3 regions of the Nocardiopsis eucommiae genome follow, and region 2 is predicted to be linked to each of the others. Evidence: predicted binding sites of a transcription regulator. Region 2 holds the regulator's gene; each other region holds the start of a gene.

Region 1 (5,806 bases), on a different contig from region 2:
CCACCGGCGAAGGCACCCGCACAGGCACGCCCTAGCCGAGGCGGGCGAGGAGGTGGGCGTCGAGGAAGCCGCGTTCGGAGGCCGGATCGTGGAGCAGTCGGGCCACCACGGTGAACCCGGCCCCGGTCAGCAGCCCGGCGAGCCGGTCCGCGGGCCAGCTGTGGGCGGGTGCCACCCTGTGGTCGAAGCGGATCGTCTCCGGCCCGTCCGTGGCGAAGAACGAGACCAGCAGCAGTCCCCCTGTGGTCAGGACGCGCGCCTGCTCGGCCAGAAGCGCGGGCAGCTCCTCGGGCGGGGTGTGGATCATCGAGTAGTGGGCCAGCACGCCGCCGAGCGCGCCGTCCTCGACCGGCAGCGCCTCCATCCGCGCCTCGTCGAACCGCAGGGACGGGTACGCCCGCCGCGCGTGCTCGACCATGGCCGGGGAGAGGTCCAGGCCGAAGGCGTCCAACCCCAGGTCGTCCAGCATGGCCGTCAGATGCCCGGGACCGCAGCCGACATCGGCCGCCCGTGGGTTCCCCGTCCCGCGCACCAGCTCGGCGAAGGTGCCGATCATGTTCCGCGCGAACGGTTGGGTCTCCAGCCGACCGGCGAACAACGACGCGTACAGTTCGACGACCCCGTCGTAGGCCGCCCTGGTCCGGTCCTGGTGCTCCGTCATGGGAAGGGAAGCTAGCATCCGCGCGTGGCCCGCGTCGCGCGGGCCGTCGCTCCCCGCCCCCGCCCACGCTCACGGCGACCGGGGCCGTTCCGACCCGCGTCCCGTGGGGACCGGTGCGCCCGAGGGCGGCCGGCACGGCGTGATCACCCGCCGGAACCCACGTCGCACGGATGAGCGCACCCCCGAGCGGGCGGCTAGAGGTCGGGGTGGTCCAGGTCGGCCTCCAGGCCTTCCTGTTCCATCTCCTCGCGCACGATGCGGTAGGACAGACCGCCCGGGTAGCCCTTGCGACCCAGGACACCCAGGGCGCGGCGGATCCGGGACTCCTTGTCCTTGCCACGACTTCCGCGCAGGCTCTTGCGGGCCAGGGCGCGGGCCGCCTCCTGCTCGTCCTCGTCGCTGACCTCGGAGACCGCCTCACGGACGGTCTCCTCCTCCACTCCCCGGGTGCGCAGTTCCTGGGTCAGGGCCCGGCGGGACAGGTGTCTGCCGTGCTGCCGGGAGGAGACCCAGGCCTGGGCGAAGGCGGCGTCGTCGATCAGCCCGGCCTCGTCGAGGCCGTTGAGGACCTGTTCCACCACCTCGTCCGGGTACTCCCTGCGGTGCAGGGAGCGTTCCAGCTGGGCACGGGTGCGCGGGGAGTGGGTGAGCATCCTCAGGACCAGGTTCCTGGCCTTGTTCTCGAGGTCCGCTCCGGGTCTCCCGCCCGGAGCGGCCTCCTCGTCGGCGCTCACCGGGTCGGCCTCGGCCGCTCCGGCGCGGTCGGCTGACCGGCGCCCCTCACGCATCCGGGGCGGCGGCCTTGGTGGTCTTGGCGGCGGCCCGCTTGGCGGGCGCCTTGGGCTCCTCGACCTTGACCGGGTCGGTCTTGGCGGGCTCCGCGGGGCCGGAGGCGCTGTCGTCACCCTGTCCGGGGATGCCCAGCTTCTCCTTGATCTTCTTCTCGATCTCCTTGGCCACGTCCACGTTCTCGCGCAGGAAGTTGCGGGCGTTCTCCTTGCCCTGCCCGAGCTGGGTGCCGTCGTAGGTGTACCAGGCACCGGACTTGCGCACGATGGCGTGCTCCACGCCCAGGTCGATGAGGCTGCCCTCACGGGAGACGCCGACACCGTAGAGGATGTCGAACTCGGCCTGCTTGAAGGGCGGCGCGACCTTGTTCTTGACGACCTTGACGCGGGTGCGGTTGCCGACCGCGTCGGTGCCGTCCTTGAGCGTCTCGATGCGACGCACGTCCAGGCGGACCGAGGCGTAGAACTTCAGCGCCTTGCCACCGGTGGTGGTCTCCGGCGAGCCGAACATGACGCCGACCTTCTCGCGGAGCTGGTTGATGAAGATCGCGGTGGTGCCGGTGGAGTGCAGGGCACCGGCGATCTTGCGCAGCGCCTGGGACATGAGCCGGGCCTGGAGGCCGACGTGGCTGTCGCCCATCTCGCCCTCGATCTCGGCGCGGGGCACCAGGGCCGCCACGGAGTCGATCACGATGATCGAGACGGCGCCGGAGCGGATGAGCATGTCGACGATCTCCAGCGCCTGCTCACCGGTGTCCGGCTGGGAGAGGAGGAGGTTGTCGGTGTCGACGCCGATCTTCTTGGCGTACTCGGGGTCGAGCGCGTGCTCGGCGTCGACGAAGGCGGCGATGCCGCCCATCTTCTGGGCGCTGGCCACCGCGTGCAGCGCGACGGTGGTCTTACCGCTGGACTCGGGGCCGTAGACCTCGACGACCCGGCCCTTGGGCAGGCCGCCGATACCCAGGGCGACGTCCAGCGCGATGGCGCCGGTGGGGATCGCCTCGATCGGCGGACGGTCGTCGTCCCCCAAGCGCATGACGGAGCCCTTGCCGAACTGCCGCTCGATCTGCGCGAGCGCTGTTTCGAGAGCCTTGTCTCGGTCTCCAGATGCCACGGGATTCCCCTGTTGGGTTGATGCCTTTTTCTTCATGATGCGCATGACGCTACGCGGTCGGTACGACAATCGCGACGCTCGGCGTCCGCCCGTCGAGAACCCAGACTACCCGAACTCATGTTCGAAATCCGGTGCGAACCCCTGGCGTCCCGGTTTTTACGCGGGCTTGGCGAAGGACGGGTCAGCGCACGGAGGCGGGAAGGTCGAACGCGTCACACACGGCCCGCCACACCTCCTTGGCCGAGATCCCGTCGGCCAGCGCCTGGTTGACCGTGCGGGAGCCGAGCTTCTCGATGACGTAGTCCTTGGCCAGGCTGTCCGCGTAGGCCTCGCCGAACTGGGCGTGCATGTTGTGCCAGAAAACAGTGAGTCTCATCGGCCCCAGTATGAGTGACCGGAGGGAGCCGGTGGGACTCGTCCACAGGACGGGTTCCACCGGGTCCCGGGCACCGGGTGTCCTGCGCCGATCTGTCGGCCCCCTTGGGCAGACTGGTGCGATGAGCGGAGCGACCGACCCCCTGGCACCCTTCGGAACGGCGACCCGGACCTGGTTCGGACGGGCCTTCCCGCACGGTCCCACGGCCGCCCAGACCGAGGCCTGGCGGACGATCGCCTCCGGCCGCGACACGCTGGTGGTGGCGCCGACCGGGTCCGGCAAGACCCTGTCGGCCTTCCTGTGGTCCCTGGACCGCCTCACCCACGCCCCCGTGCCGACGGACCGGACGAGGCGCTGCCGGGTCCTGTACGTGTCACCGCTCAAGGCGCTCGCCGTGGACGTGGAACGCAACCTCCGCCAGCCGCTGGCGGGGATCGCGGCCGCCGCCGAGCGCGGCGGGGAGGCCCTGTCCCCGGTCACCGTGGGGGTGCGCACCGGCGACACCCCGGCCCAGGAGCGGCGCCGGATGGCCACCCACCCGCCGGACGTCCTCATCACCACGCCCGAGTCGCTCTTCCTGGTCCTGACCTCCCGGGCGCGCGAGGGACTGGCGGGGGTGGAGACGGTCATCGTCGACGAGGTGCACGCCCTGGCCGGGACCAAGCGCGGCGCCCACCTGGCGCTGAGCCTGGAGCGCCTGGCCGCCCTGCTGGACCGCCCGGCCCAGCGGATCGGCCTGTCCGCCACCGTGCGCCCGCGCGAGACCGTCGCCTCCTACCTGACCGGAACCGGTGGGGGCACCCCCGGTGCGGGCGCCGTGATCGTCGCACCGCCGGACACCCCGCGCATGGACCTGCGGGTGGAGGCGTCCGTCCCCGACCTGGACGAACCCGGGAGCCCGCCCGCCACCGCCGAGGGCCTGCCCCCGGACCCGCGCGCGGGCAACACCATGAGCCGGGGCTCGGTGTGGCCGCACATGGAGCGCCGGGTCCTGGACCTGGTCGAGGCCAACCGCTCCACCATCGTGTTCACCAACGGCCGCCGTACCGCCGAGAAGCTGTGTGCCCGGCTCAACGACCTCCACGCCGAACGCGTCGACGGCGGTCTGCCCGGTGAGGAGGTCGCCGCCCAGGTGATCGGCCAGTCGGAGCAGAGCCGTGGCGGTGCCCCGGTGATCGCGCGCGCCCACCACGGGTCCGTGTCCAAGGCCGAGCGGGAGCTCATCGAGGACGACCTCAAGGCGGGGCGGCTGCGGTGTGTGGTGGCCACCTCCAGCCTCGAACTCGGGGTGGACATGGGCGCGGTGGACCTGGTGGTCCAGGTGGCCGCTCCCCCGTCCGTGGCCAGCGGCCTCCAGCGGGTGGGCCGCGCGGGTCACCAGGTGGGTGAGACCTCGCGCGGGGTGTTCCTGCCGCAGTACCGGGGCGACCTGCTGGCGACCACCGTGGTGACCGAGCGCATGCGCGCGGGCGGGATCGAACGGCTGGAGATGCCGAGCGACCCCCTGGACGTGCTGTCACAGCAGGTCGTGGCGATGGTGGCGATGGACGACTGGACGGTGCCCGAGCTGGCGGCGCTGGTGCGCCGGGCGGCGCCCTTCGCCCGCCTGAGCGACGCGGTCCTGGAGTCGGTGCTCGACATGCTGTCGGGCCGCTACCCCTCGGACGAGTTCGCCGAGCTGCGCCCGCGCCTGGTGTGGGACCGCGACGAGGACGTGCTGCGGGCCCGGCCCGGCGCCCAGCGGCTGGCGGTGATCAGCGGCGGCACCATCCCGGACCGGGGCATGTACGGCGTGTACCTGGCCTCGGAGTCGTCGAGCAGGGCACCGACGCGTGTCGGTGAGCTGGACGAGGAGATGGTGTACGAGTCGCGGGTGGGCGACGTGTTCGTGCTGGGTTCGACCTCGTGGCGTATCGAGGCGATCACCGCCGACCGCGTGATGGTCTCCCCCGCCCCGGGCAGGCCGGGCCGGATGCCGTTCTGGAAGGCGGACGCCCTGGGGCGCCCGGCGGAGCTGGGCCGGGCGGTGGGCGCAATGACCCGCGAGCTGGCCGATCGCGACCGGGTCGCCGGGCGCGAGCTGGCCACGGAGGCCGGGCTGGACGGCTGGGCCGCCGACAACCTCGTGGAGTACGTGGCCGACCAGCGGGAGGCGACCGGGAGCGTGCCCGACGACCGCACGGTGGTGATCGAGCGCTTCCGGGACCAGGTGGGCGACTGGCGGGCGGTGGTGCACTCTCCGCTGGGTGCCCGGGTGCACGCCCCGTGGGCGCTGGCGATCGCCGGGCGCGTGCGGGAGCGGTTCGGCACGGACGCGCAGGTGGTGCACGGTGACGACGGGATCGTGCTGCGGCTGCCGGACGTGGAGGCGGGCGGCCTCCTGCGGGCGGGTGAGCTGACCGACCTGGTGTCGTTGGACCCCGGGACCGTGGAGGCCGTGGTCACCGACGAGCTCACCGGCTCGGCGCTGTTCGCGTCCCGGTTCCGTGAGTGCGCGGCGCGGGCGCTGCTGCTGCCCCGCCAGCGCCCGGACCGGCGGATGCCGCTGTGGCAGCAGCGGTTGCGCGCCCAGCACCTGTTGTCGGTGGCGGGCCGGTACGGGTCGTTCCCGATCGTGTTGGAGACGGTGCGGGAGTGCCTGCGGGACGTGTTCGACGTGCCCGCGCTGGCCGAGGTGCTCACCGACGTGCGGGCGCGGCGGGTGCGGGTGGTGGAGGTGGAGACCCCGCAGGCCTCACCGTTCGCCCGGTCGCTGCTGATGGAGTACACGGCGGCGTTCCTGTACGAGGGGGACGCGCCCGCCGCCGAGCTGCGCGCGCAGGCGCTCACCCTGGACCCGTCGCTGCTGGCGGACCTGTTGGGCAGCG
Region 2 (5,806 bases):
TGAAGGAGACCGGACCCGAGGCCGAGCCCCCGGAGGACAGCAGTTCCCTGCTGGATCGGATACGCGACAGGTTCACGCCCGCGCCGGAGCCGCCCTTGAAGATCAGCCCCTCCTCCTTGTACCAGTCCAGGATCGACTCCATCGTGTCGTCCACGGAGAGGATGAAACACGCGGAGACCTGGGCCCTGGACGAGGTTCCGACGTTGAACCAGACCGGCGAGTTGAAGCTGAACAGCTGGTGGGCCAGGGCGTACTTGAGTTCGTGGTCGAAGACCTCGGCGTCCTGCCCCGTGGCGAAGTAGCCGTGCTCGCGTCCGGTGCTCGTGTACACGTCGACGACCCGGTCGATGAGCTGCTTGAGGCTGGTTTCGCGTTCCGGAGTGCCGACGGCCCCGCGGAAGTACTTGCTCGCCACGATCTGGGTGGCGTTCACCGACCAGGTGGTGGGGAACTCGACGCCGCGCTGCTCGAAGTTGACGGTGCCGTCGCGCCAGTTGGTCATGACGACGTCGCGGAGTTCCCATTCGAGGGTGTCGTAGGGATGGACGCCCTCGGTGGTGTTGACCCGGCCGACGCGCAGGCCCCCGCCCTCGCGCCTGGTCGTACCGCTCGTCTTTCGCGCCATGGCGGCGCCTCCCCCGAAGGTCATGCGCGGACCCGGCGGTGACCGCGCGGACGTTCATGTGTTCGGGATGGTGCGGAGGTACGGTGTTCGCCGTGCTCCCGCCCACCTCGCGGTGGCGGTTCCGGGTTCCCTACCCGGTGGTGTCGACCGCGGGCTCCGCCTGGCCCTCGCGGTCCTCTCGCAGGCTGGCGATCTCGGCCTCGAAGTCCGCGAGGCTCTCGAACCCGCGGTAGACGCTGGCGAAGTGCAGGTAGGCGACCTCGTCCAGGTCACGCATGGGACCCAGGATGGCCAGGCCGATCTCGTGGGCGGGCACCTCGGCCACGCCGCGCCCCCGGATCTCCTCCTCGACCTGCTGGCCGAGCTTGGCCAGCGCGTCCTCGGAGACGGGGCGGCCCTGGCAGGCGCGGCGCACCCCGGCGATGATCTTGGTACGGCTGAAGGGTTCGGTGACCCCGGACCGCTTCGCCACCATGAGCAGGACCGTCTCCTGCGTGGTGAAGCGGCGTTCGCAGACGGGGCAGGTCCGACGGCGCCGGATGGCCGCGCCGTCGTCGGTGGACCTGCTGTCGATCACCCGGGTGTCCGGATGACGGCAGAACGGACAGTGCATCCCGGTTCACCTGGCTTTCCTGTACCCGACCAACAACCCTTGGAGTCTACTTAACCACAACTTATTGACCACGGCCCCCGCGTCAACACCAGATGTTGTGGTCGAACCTAGGCGCTCAGGCGGACACCCGCAACCCGGCCCACGGCGTGTCCCCAATCCGGCGGCGGAGGCCGCCAAGGAACGGGGTTCGAGGAGGTGGAAACGGGGGTGCGCGACTCCGGAAGCCGAATCCCAGGATAAGGGGGCGGGGACGCGCCGCCCGACGCCCGCCACACCGAACCGCCGACCGAATTCCCCTCCCCCCCGAGGCCGTGGAGCGACGGCGGGGCACGGCGAGACGAACCCCATACCGGATCCCGCATTCGACGGACAACGGCCACCGCACGCGTGTACACACATAAGTCCGGCCACCGGAAATCGGCGCGTGAAAACACAAAGGGAAATCCCTCCGCGACCCCGTCCACGGACTCTCGAACGCTTGTTTGATATCACCGTGTGCAACGACTAAAGTTGACCTTGATTTCACACCGGCTTCGCCGTCCGGTCCGCGTGGCCGGTGACCGGCCGCACACGCGCCCTGACCGAACCGAACACCGAGGAGGCCCGGCCGTGCCGGAGGAGAACCCCGGAGCCGTCGGCTCCGGACCCACCACCGTTCTTTCGCCCGTCGGCGAACCGGGCGCGTCCGTGCCCGACACCCCCAGGCTCACCGCGCGCCAGCAGAGTGTCCTCAACTGCATCCAGAGGTACGTCCGGGAACGGGGGTACCCGCCGTCCATCCGGGAGATCGGGGACACCGTCGGCCTGTCCAGCCCCTCCAGCGTGGCGCACCAGCTGAAGGTGCTCCAGCGCAAGGGGTACCTGCACCGGGACCAGAACCGGCCACGCGCCGTGGAGCTGCGGACCCCCGGCAGGGAGACCTCCCAGACCCTCACCCAGGAGGAGCTCACCGCCGACTCCACCAGGGCGGCCTCGGTCCCGCTGGTCGGCCGGATCGCCGCCGGTGGCCCGATCCTGGCGGAGGAGGCCGTGGAGGACGTCCTCGCGCTGCCGCGCCAGCTGGTCGGTGAGGGCCGCCTCTTCATGCTCACCGTGGTGGGCGACTCGATGATCGACGCCGCGATCACCGACGGCGACCTGGTGGTCGTCCGTCAGCAGCAGACGGCCGAGAACGGTGACATCGTCGCGGCGATGCTGGACGACGAGGCGACCGTCAAGGTGCTGCGCAGAGAGCCGGACGGGCACGTGTGGCTGATGCCGCGCAACGACGCCTACGAGCCCATCCAGGGTGACGAGGCCACCATCCTCGGCAAGGTCGTCACGGTCATGCGCAGGGTCTGAGCGCGGATCCCCGAAGCCGGGGGCGGTGGGTGGGCCGATACGCTGAGGACGTGTCGTCACCTGTCTCCGCCCCCGTGTCCCCCTCCCCGACCCGCGCCCTCCTGGCCGCGACCCTGGCCGCCGGGACGCTGCTGGTCTCCGCCTGCGCGCCCAGCGACGGCGGTGACGGGCCCGCCCTTCCCGGCGCCTCCGGGCAGGAGCGCGAGGTGTCCTTCGAGGGGGGCGGCTTCACGGTGCCCGGCACCTTCACCACCCCCGGGGGTGACGGGGGCACCGTCCCCGGGGTGCTCATCATCTCCGGTAGCGGCCCCACCGACCGGAACGGCAACGGCCCCGGGCGCCCCGAGGCCAACACCAACCTGAACCTCGCCCGTGTGCTGAGCGGGGCCGGTGCGGCGTCGCTGCGCTACGACAAGTTCGGCAGCGCCGACCCGGACGCCATGAGCGAAGCCGAGGAGGAGGCCCTCGACCAGCCGGTCGACCCCCTGGTCTTCGAGCGGCAGATGGCCGCCGCCTACGCGGAACTGGTCGCCCAGCCCGAGGTGGACCCCGAGCGCACCGTCATCCTGGGCCACAGCGAGGGCGCCCTGTTCGCCCTGCGCGCCCATGAGGTCCTCGACGCCGAACCGGCCCTGGTGCTGGCCGCCCCGCCCGGCACGCGCATGCTTGACCTGATCGACCGACAGCTGTCCGAGCAGGTCCGCACCGCCGAGGCCCAGGGCGGCGTCGGCGAGGTGACCGCCGCGACGATGCTCTCCGACCTGCGGGCGGGCCGGGCCGCGGTGCGCTCCGGCTCGGAGCTGCCCGAGACCGACTCCACCGGCCTGTTCGACGCGAACGGCGCGGACTACCTGGCGTGGATCGACTCCTTCGACCCGGTCGAGCTGGCCGAGGAGCTGCCCGGGGACACCCCGGTCCTGGTTCTGTGGGGCGACCGGGACGCCCAGGTCAACGAGGAGGAGATCGACCGGCTCATGACCGGTATGGACGGTGCCGAGCGGGTGGACCTGCCCGGCGCCGACCACATCCTGCGCGAGTACGACGACTCCCCCGGCGCCGCCGCCCTCGACGCGGACCGCGCCTTCTCACCCGACGTCACCCCGGCCCTGGAACGGTTCCTCGGCGGTCTGCGTTAGGCGGTCCCCGGACCGCGGGCCACCGGCCGGACTCGGTCGATCGCCCGGATCACCCGGGCGGGGACGCCCGCGAGGAAGTCCCGGCCGCCGGAGCGTTCCGCGACCGCGACGACGCCGGGCCGCCTCGCGCGTCGACGGCCGCTCCGCCGCCACCGGCGGGAGCATCCGCGGAACACGCCCTAGTCGTCCTGGTCGTCCCCGGAGGCGGGCAGCCGCTCGACGACGGCACGGGCGAGGACTTCGGCGTCCTCGGCCGCGACCGCCCCGTCCACGGACCCCACCGCGTCGTAGTCGGTGGCGGCGGTGTAGCAGGACTCGACGTACAGGTTGGAGACCCGCACGCCCACACAACCCACCTCGAACGCGCCCTCCTCCACCCACGTGAGGGCCTCGTCGCCCAGGCCGTCCACCGGCTGGGCGTCGTTCCCTCCCGCCGTGGAGCGCAGGGTGTCGGCGGCGGTCTCCTGGCCGCCCTCGACCGGGGCGGCGACCATGACCAGGGTGGCGGCGGAGGGCACGGACTCGCCCGCACCCTCGGGGGTGGCCCAACGGCACTGCCAACCGGTCCCGAAGGCGTCCTGGGCGGTGCCGACGGTCTCCTCGATCTCGCTCTCGTAGCCCGGCACGAGTTCCGCCAGGGCCTCGGTCTCGCCGACCCCGCACTCGGGCGCGGCCTCGAACTCGCCCTCTTCCACGCCGTTGCCCAGCAGGTACCAGGCGAGCCAGCCCGCGAGAGCCAGCACGGCCACGATCAGGACGACGAGCAGGGTGACGGCCAGGCCCCGGCTCTGCGGCGGTGCGGCACCGGGGTCCTCCGGCTGACCGAAGTGCCGGGGTTCGGGATACGGGCCGGTCACAGGGCCTCCCCCAGCTGGTCGGCGAAGGCCACGATGGTCTCCTCGGCACGGTCGAAGGCCACCGGGTCGTCCTCGTCCACGGCGGTGTAGGAGACGCGGACCAGCAGGTTGTCGGTGTGGAAGGCGAGCTCTGCGGTGCCGGGGACCTGGCCGCGCCAGACCTCGGCCTCGGCTCCCGACCCCAGAACCACGGACGCGCCGCGCGGGGGCACGAGCGCGGCCTGGGCCAGGGCGGCGGACGCGTCACCGGTCACGGTCGGCTCGGCGGAGGCGTCGGTGAAGCGCGCGGTCAGGTCCACCCTCAGGACCCCCTGCTGGTCACCCCCGAGCCCGGCCGTGGTCCACACGCACGCGGTGCTGTCACCGCCCGCCAGGGGGCCGCCGTCGTCCGACTCCAGGACCGCCCCGGGCAGCGCCTGGGCGACCGCGTGCTCGGGGACCACTCCGCACGGGGGCGCGGCGGTGTAGGCGTCACCGCCCCCGGGCTGGTCCGGGTCGCCCCCGGCGATCCAGAGGCCGCCTCCGACGGCGGCCGCGGAGACCACCACCGCGCCCGTCACCACGATCGCCGCCCGCACCCAGGGTCGTGGTCCAGCACCCGTCGCAGAGCCCACCCGGCCACCGCCTCCCAATCAGTTGTCACGCTCAAGGTAGAGGGCGGTGGTCGCCACCGCGACCACCGCCCCGCGCGACGGATCAACCGACGACGATGTTCACCAGCTTGGGCGCGCGGACGATCACCTTGCGCACGGTCTTGTCACCGATGAAGCCCTGGGCCTTCTCCGAGGCCAGCGCCAGGCGCTCCAGCTCGGCGGGGTCGATGTCGGGGGACACCGACAACTTGTCGCGAACCTTGCTCTGCACCTGCACCACGCAGATGACGGACTCCTGGACCACCAGCGCCGGGTCGGCCTCGGGCCAGTTGCCGACGGCCACCGAGCCGCTGTGGCCCAGCTTCTCCCAGCCCTCCTCCGCGATGTAGGGCGCGAACAGGGACAGGGCGACGGCCACGAACTCGGCCGCCTCGCGCACGGCCGGGTCGGCGGCGCCGGGGCCCGAGTCGATCGCCTTGCGGGCGGCCGACACCAGCTCCATGCAGCGGGCGATGGCGACGTTGAACCGCTTGTCCTCGACCAGCGCCGTGATCTGCTCGATGGAGCGGTGCGTGAAGCGGCGCAGGTCGGTGTCGCCGGTGGCCGGGTCGGCGCCGGGGACGCTGGCCGCTCCGGCCTCG
Region 3 (5,806 bases), on a different contig from region 2:
CCCGGGCCGTCACCGGCCAGCCCCTCCAGGCCCGTGGAGGTCGCGACCGCGCCGCGCCCGCGTGCCAGCGGGCGCAGGGCCCGCCCCACCACGTCGGCCTGGTCCGACCCGGCGTCGGCCAGGTCCCGCAGTCCCTCCTCCAGGTCGATGGCCTCCTCACCCAGGCCCACCGTGACCGCGATCGTCTCGCAGACCGCGTCGAGGTCGTCCAGCAGGACGAGGTTCTGCCCCAGGTGCCGCTCCCAGAACTCCCGCACCCGGCCGTTCCGGAAGTGGTGGCTGCCGGTCGGCATGAGGAAGTACACCTCGTACTTGCGCCGGAGCTCCTCCAGGATCGCCGGGAGGGTGACGTCCTCGTCGAGGTCGTCCCCGATCACGTCCCGGACCTCACGCGCCTTGACGGAGCCGTAGGCCATCTCGTCGCCCACGATGAACAGGTAGCCGCGCCGACCCCGCTTCTCCAGGCAGTCCAGCGCGGTGTGGCGGGCCATGAAGTACATCGCCAGCTCGTAGGACTCGGTCGTCTGGCCGCCGCCCCCGCCCTCCAGCACGATGTTGCCGAGGTCGTCCTCCAGCTCGTTGCCGGACTCGAACTGGCCGACCTGGAGCGGCACGCGGTCACAGGTGGCGTCACCGACCGCACCGAACAGGATCTGAGGGTCCGCCACGTAGCCCCGGCGGAGCAGCAGCCCGAACAGGTCGGGAAGCTTGGTCTGGAGGGCGCGGGGCACACGCCCCATCGAACCGGTGACGTCGAAGAGCACCGACACCGCCAGCGAGTTCGGGTGGGCGTCGGAGTCGCGGCTCTCCCGGACGCCCACGCCGCGCGGGTCGAGTGAGGGGTGGGCCCGCCACTGGTCGCGCGGGGCGGAGGTGACGTCGTCGTGGTAGTCGAACCCGCTGCTGCCGGCGGAGGCCTGGTAGGCCCGTCGGGCGTGGTGGGCGTCGGTGGACCAGCTGCTGCTTCCCATGGTGGTCTCCTTCTTCTCCCGGGTGGGGTGGGGTGGGGGTCAGATCGGGGCGGGCATGTGGAAGGGGCGGAACCGGCGTGGGCCGAAGCACCGCTCCAACGCCCCGTCGAGCTCGTCGAGCAGAGCGAACGCGTCCGCGGGCCGTCGGTCGGGGGAGGGGAGCGTGCACCCGCGCGCCAGGGCCCGCAACGGCCCGGGCAGGCGGCCGCGGGTCACGAACTCCACGCACCGGGTGGCCATGTACACGTCCGTCGCGGGCACGGCCGGGCGGCGCCGGGCGACCTCGGGCGGATACGTGTCCACCCGGTGCGGCACCATCGCCGGAACGTGGGGCGCGGTGCGCGACTCTCCGAAGGTGACGGAGTAGCACCAGTCCACGAGGACGAGACCGTGCGCCTCGGGGTGGATCAGGACGTGCTCGGGGACGACCGCGCCGTGCACGACCCCGGACCGGTGGGCGTCGCCCAGCGCGACCAGCAGGCGCCGCCACATCCACGCGGCGTCGCGCGGGTCGATCCCGTCCGGGTGGGCCCGCCGCACCTCGGCCAGGCTGTGGAAACCGGACAGCAGCCCCAGGACGTTGCCGCGCCGCTCCACCCCGGTGGCCGCGTCGCGGTGGCGGACCGACTCCACCAGCTCCGGGAAGAACGCGCGGAACGCATCGTCGCCGCGTTCCCCGATCCGGCGCAGCGCGGTGGCCTCGGCCAGGATCAGGTCGTTGTCGCGCGGGGCCCGGGGGAGCTTGAGCACCCCGTCCCGCCAGGGACCGCCGACGCAGTCGCCCTCCCGCCACCGGACCGGGTGGAGGTCGGCCACGTCGCCGCCGGCCAGGGAGCCGCCCCGGCTCACGTGGTAGGTCCGGGCCCGGGTCACCAGGGTGAGGTCGTCGAGGCCCAGGCCCCCCTCGGCCGCCAGCCGGTAGCGCCGCCACGCCTCGGTGAGCCCGGAGAACCCGGCCGCGGCCTCGGCCGCGCGGGAGGGGGGAGCGGAGTCCGGGTGGAGCAGCCGGGCCAGGCGCCGGTACGCGGCCGTGGCGGCTGGGGGCACCGCCCCGCCGTCGACCGGCAGGGGACCGAACAGCGCGGTGGGGTCGGCCGCGAGACCGAGGTCGCGCAGGGCGGAGTCGAATCCGTCGTGGGGGTGCCGCTCCTGGTCCATGCCTCTCCTCTCCGGGGATGTGGTGCGTCGGGGGCGCACCGGGGTCGGGATCACTGGGAGCCGCGCAGCAGCGGCGGGTGGAGGAGGGCGGCCCCGCCCGCCCGGTACAGGCGGGCGCGGCGTCCGCCTCCCGCGCCCCCGCGCTCGGCCAGCTCACCGGTGTCCTCCACGAACCCCGGGGTGGCCTGGATCTTGCGGTGGAAGTTGGCGGCGTGGAGGGTGCGGCCCCACACCGCCTCGTACACCCCGCGCAGCGCGGAGACGGTGAAGGTGGGAGGGAGGAACGCGGCGGCCAGAGCGGTGTACTCCAGCTTGGAACGGGCGCGTTCGACCGCGTCGCCCAGGACGCGCGCGTGGTCGAAGGCGAGTTCGTGCCGCTCCCGGGACCCGTCGCCGTGGCCGAGCGCGGTCCACGGCACCCAGGCGGCCTCGGCCGTGTCGCGGCCGGTGTGCGGGTCGGGCAGGTCGGGGGCGAGCACCATGTACGCCACCGAGACCACCCGCATGCGCGGGTCCCGGTCGATCGCCCCGTAGGTGCCGAGCTGTTCGAGGTGGAGCTCGGCGGGCAGCGGGGTCTTCTCGGTGAGTACGCGCAGGGCGGCGTCGGGCAGGTCGTGGTCGGCCGGGCCCCCGGGGCCGTCCTCCGCCCGCACGAACCCGCCGGGCAGGGCCCACCGCCCGAGCTGGGGCTGTCGGGTGCGCCGTCCGAGCAGGACGTGGGGGAGGCCGTCGCGGATGGTCATCGCCACCACGTCGACGGTGACGGCGACCGGCGCGAAGGCGTGCGGGTCGTAGCCGTCGAGGTACCTGCGCTCGTCGGCCGCGTCGTAGTGGCCCGCCTCCGTGCCGGTCGGCCCGTCGATCCCCTCGGACACCGCGTCCTCCAAGTTGTTCTCAAGATGAGTTTTTCTCGATGTGAGTTGAACTTAGCATCGCTCGCCCCGTCCGTCCACCCCCGCCCGGGCTGCGGCCCGACACGCCGCCCGTCGCGGACGATCCCGTCGTCGCCCGCCGCTAGCATGGTGCGAACGGACGTTCGAGAGCGGCGTCCGCCGGACGACCGAGCGAAGGACCGGGTGGAGACGTGCGCGTGCTGGGGATCGACCCGGGGCTGACCCGCTGCGGGGTCGGAGCCGTGGAGGGCGCCATCGGCCGCCCCCTGCGCCTGCTGGCGGCCGACGCCATCCGCACCAGCCCCGACACCCCGCTCCCGCAGCGCCTGGTGGAGGTCGAGCGCGGCATCGAGGAGTGGCTGGACACCTACGAACCGGACGCCGTCGCCGTCGAACGCGTCTTCGCCCAGCACAACCTCAGCACCGTGATGGGCACCGCCCAGGCCAGCGGCATCGCCCTGGTCTGCGCCGCCCGGCGCGGCCTGCCCGTGGCCACCCACACCCCCAGCGAGGCCAAGGCCGCCATCACTGGCAGCGGTCGTGCCGACAAGAAACAGGTCGGCGGCATGGTGGCGCGTATCCTCGGACTCGACGGGCCGCCGAAACCGGCCGACGCCGCGGACGCCGTGGCCCTGGCCATCTGCCACATCTGGCGCGGCGGGGCCCAGGCCCGGGTCGCCCAGGCCCAACAGGACTTCGCCCGCAAGGTGGAACTGGCCCGCCGCACACGCGGCCGCTGACACCCGGGCGGCGACGCCCACAGCAGCAGCACCCCCAGGAAGGAGACGGGCACCCCTCCCGGTGTCCCACACGAGATGATCGCGTTCCTCACCGGCCGGGTGGCCGCACGCGGCGCGGCCAGCGCCGTGATCGACGTCGGCGGCGTCGGCATGAGCGTCCAGTGCACCCCCTCCGCCCTCTCCCGACTCCACGTGGGGGAGGAGGGGACCGTGGCCACCAGCCTCGTCGTGCGCGAGGACTCCCTCACCCTCTTCGGGTTCGCCGACGACGACGAGCGGAACCTCTTCGAGCAGGTGCAGACCGCCTCCGGCATCGGACCCCGCATCGCCCTGGCCATGCTCGCCGTGCACAGCCCCGACAGCCTCCGCCAGGCCGTGGCCACCGAGGACACCACCGCCCTCACCCGGGTGCCCGGCATCGGCAAGAAGGGCGCCCAGCGCATCGTCCTGGAGCTGCGCGGCAAACTCGACGCCCCGGTCATGACCGACGGCACCCTGCCCCCCGCCGACGGACCCGGCATGGAACCCCACGGGGCCTGGCGCGGACAGGTCGTCTCCGGGCTGGTCAACCTCGGCTGGTCCAGCAAGGACGCCGAGGCCGCGGCCGCCGCCGTGGCCGCCGAGGCCGAGGACACCGACGACGTCACCGTGCTGCTGCGCAGCGCCCTGCGCAGGCTCAGCCGCGCCTAGCCCCCAACGGGAACCGGAGGGAGAACACCCGTGTACGAGCGTGACGCCGTCTCGCCCGAGGCCGACGTCGAGGAACACCAGATCGAGGGTGCGCTGCGCCCGAGGAACCTGGACGAGTTCGTCGGCCAGCACCGGGTGCGCGAACAGCTCTCCCTGGTCCTGCACAGCGCCCAGCGCCGGGGCCGCGCCCCCGACCACATCCTCATGTCCGGCGGCCCGGGCCTGGGCAAGACCACCCTGGCCATGATCATCGCCGCCGAACTCGGCGCGCCCCTGCGCATCACCTCGGGCCCGGCCATCGAACGCTCCGGTGACCTGGCGGCCGTGCTCTCCACCCTCCAGGAGGGCGAGGTCCTCTTCCTCGACGAGATCCACCGTATGGCCCGCCCGGCGGAGGAGATGCTCTACGTCGCCATGGAGGACTTCCGCGTGGACGTCGTGGTCGGCAAGGGGCCCGGCGCCACCGCGATCCCGCTCGACATCGCCCCCTTCACCCTGGTGGGGGCGACCACCCGTGCGGGCATGCTTCCCGCGCCCCTGCGCGACCGCTTCGGCTTCACCGCGCACATGGACTTCTACGAGCCCGACGAACTGGAGCAGATCCTGCACCGCTCCGCCGGGCTGCTCGGTGCCCCGCTGGACGGCGACGCGGCCCACGAGATCGCCGGTCGCTCGCGCGGCACGCCCCGGATCGCCAACCGCCTGCTGCGCCGCGTGCGCGACTACGCGGAGGTCCGCGGCGGGGGCCACCTCACCCTGGCCAACGCCCGGGCCGCCCTGGAGCTGTACGAGGTGGACGCGCTCGGGCTGGACCGCCTGGACCGTGCCATCCTGGACGTGCTCATGAACCGCTTCCGGGGCGGGCCGGTGGGACTGTCCACGCTCGCGGTGTCCGTGGGCGAGGAGGCCGAGACGGTGGAGGTGGTCGCGGAGCCCTTCCTGGTGCGTTCCGGCTTCCTCGCCCGGACCCCACGCGGGCGGGTGGCCACCCCGATGGCCTGGGCGCACATGGGGATCACCCCGCCGCCGGACGCCGCCTTCGGCGCCGCGGCCGACCCCGCCGCCAACGCCGCCGGACGGGCCGGTCACGGCACCCCGGCTTCCTGACCGGGGCGGGAACCCCACAACGGGCCTCGGGCGGGTGGCGTGAGGCGCGTGCGCGAACCGGGTCCGAACCGTTAGCGCACCGACCCCCGGGCGGTGGGGCGCCGGTGACCGGCGCCACGTAAACTGGGCCGAACCAGCCAGGACGGGGCAGCGCCCCCGACTGGTGTCGTCGGACACCGGCGGAACGAGTTGGCTCCCCCGAGCGTTGTAGGCAACGGGTACGACTCCGGCCGCCGTGGTCGGTCGG

Evidence for each region. Region 2 encodes LexA, which represses DNA repair genes until DNA is damaged. Its sites were predicted from a motif close to TCGAACANNTGTTCGA; they were not measured.
Region 1: a site for LexA is predicted at 2,673-2,688, ahead of recA (recombinase RecA). Genes of this name have one in related genera too.
Region 3: a site for LexA is predicted at 3,154-3,169, ahead of ruvC (crossover junction endodeoxyribonuclease RuvC). Genes of this name have one in related genera too.

What each region holds. Positions count from the first base shown of each region.
Region 1 is NZ_CBDRIY010000024.1:46,909-52,714, reverse strand. It holds gene ACRWK8_RS16680 (class I SAM-dependent methyltransferase) at 32-661, opposite strand; gene ACRWK8_RS16675 (regulatory protein RecX) at 856-1,449, opposite strand; gene recA (recombinase RecA) at 1,442-2,563, opposite strand; gene ACRWK8_RS16665 (DUF3046 domain-containing protein) at 2,745-2,939, opposite strand; gene ACRWK8_RS16660 (ATP-dependent helicase) at 3,061-5,806, shown strand, end outside.
Region 2 is NZ_CBDRIY010000001.1:70,268-76,073, reverse strand. It holds gene ACRWK8_RS00360 (vitamin B12-dependent ribonucleotide reductase) at 1-625, opposite strand, end outside; gene nrdR (transcriptional regulator NrdR) at 756-1,238, opposite strand; gene lexA (transcriptional repressor LexA) at 1,926-2,579, shown strand; gene ACRWK8_RS00345 (alpha/beta hydrolase family protein) at 2,630-3,715, shown strand; gene ACRWK8_RS00340 (hypothetical protein) at 3,895-4,572, opposite strand; gene ACRWK8_RS00335 (hypothetical protein) at 4,569-5,150, opposite strand; gene leuS (leucine--tRNA ligase) at 5,269-5,806, opposite strand, start outside.
Region 3 is NZ_CBDRIY010000016.1:4,879-10,684, forward strand. It holds gene ACRWK8_RS12390 (hypothetical protein) at 1-971, opposite strand, end outside; gene ACRWK8_RS12395 (molecular chaperone DnaJ) at 1,011-2,129, opposite strand; gene ACRWK8_RS12400 (NUDIX hydrolase) at 2,180-3,004, opposite strand; gene ruvC (crossover junction endodeoxyribonuclease RuvC) at 3,214-3,762, shown strand; gene ruvA (Holliday junction branch migration protein RuvA) at 3,838-4,452, shown strand; gene ruvB (Holliday junction branch migration DNA helicase RuvB) at 4,483-5,559, shown strand.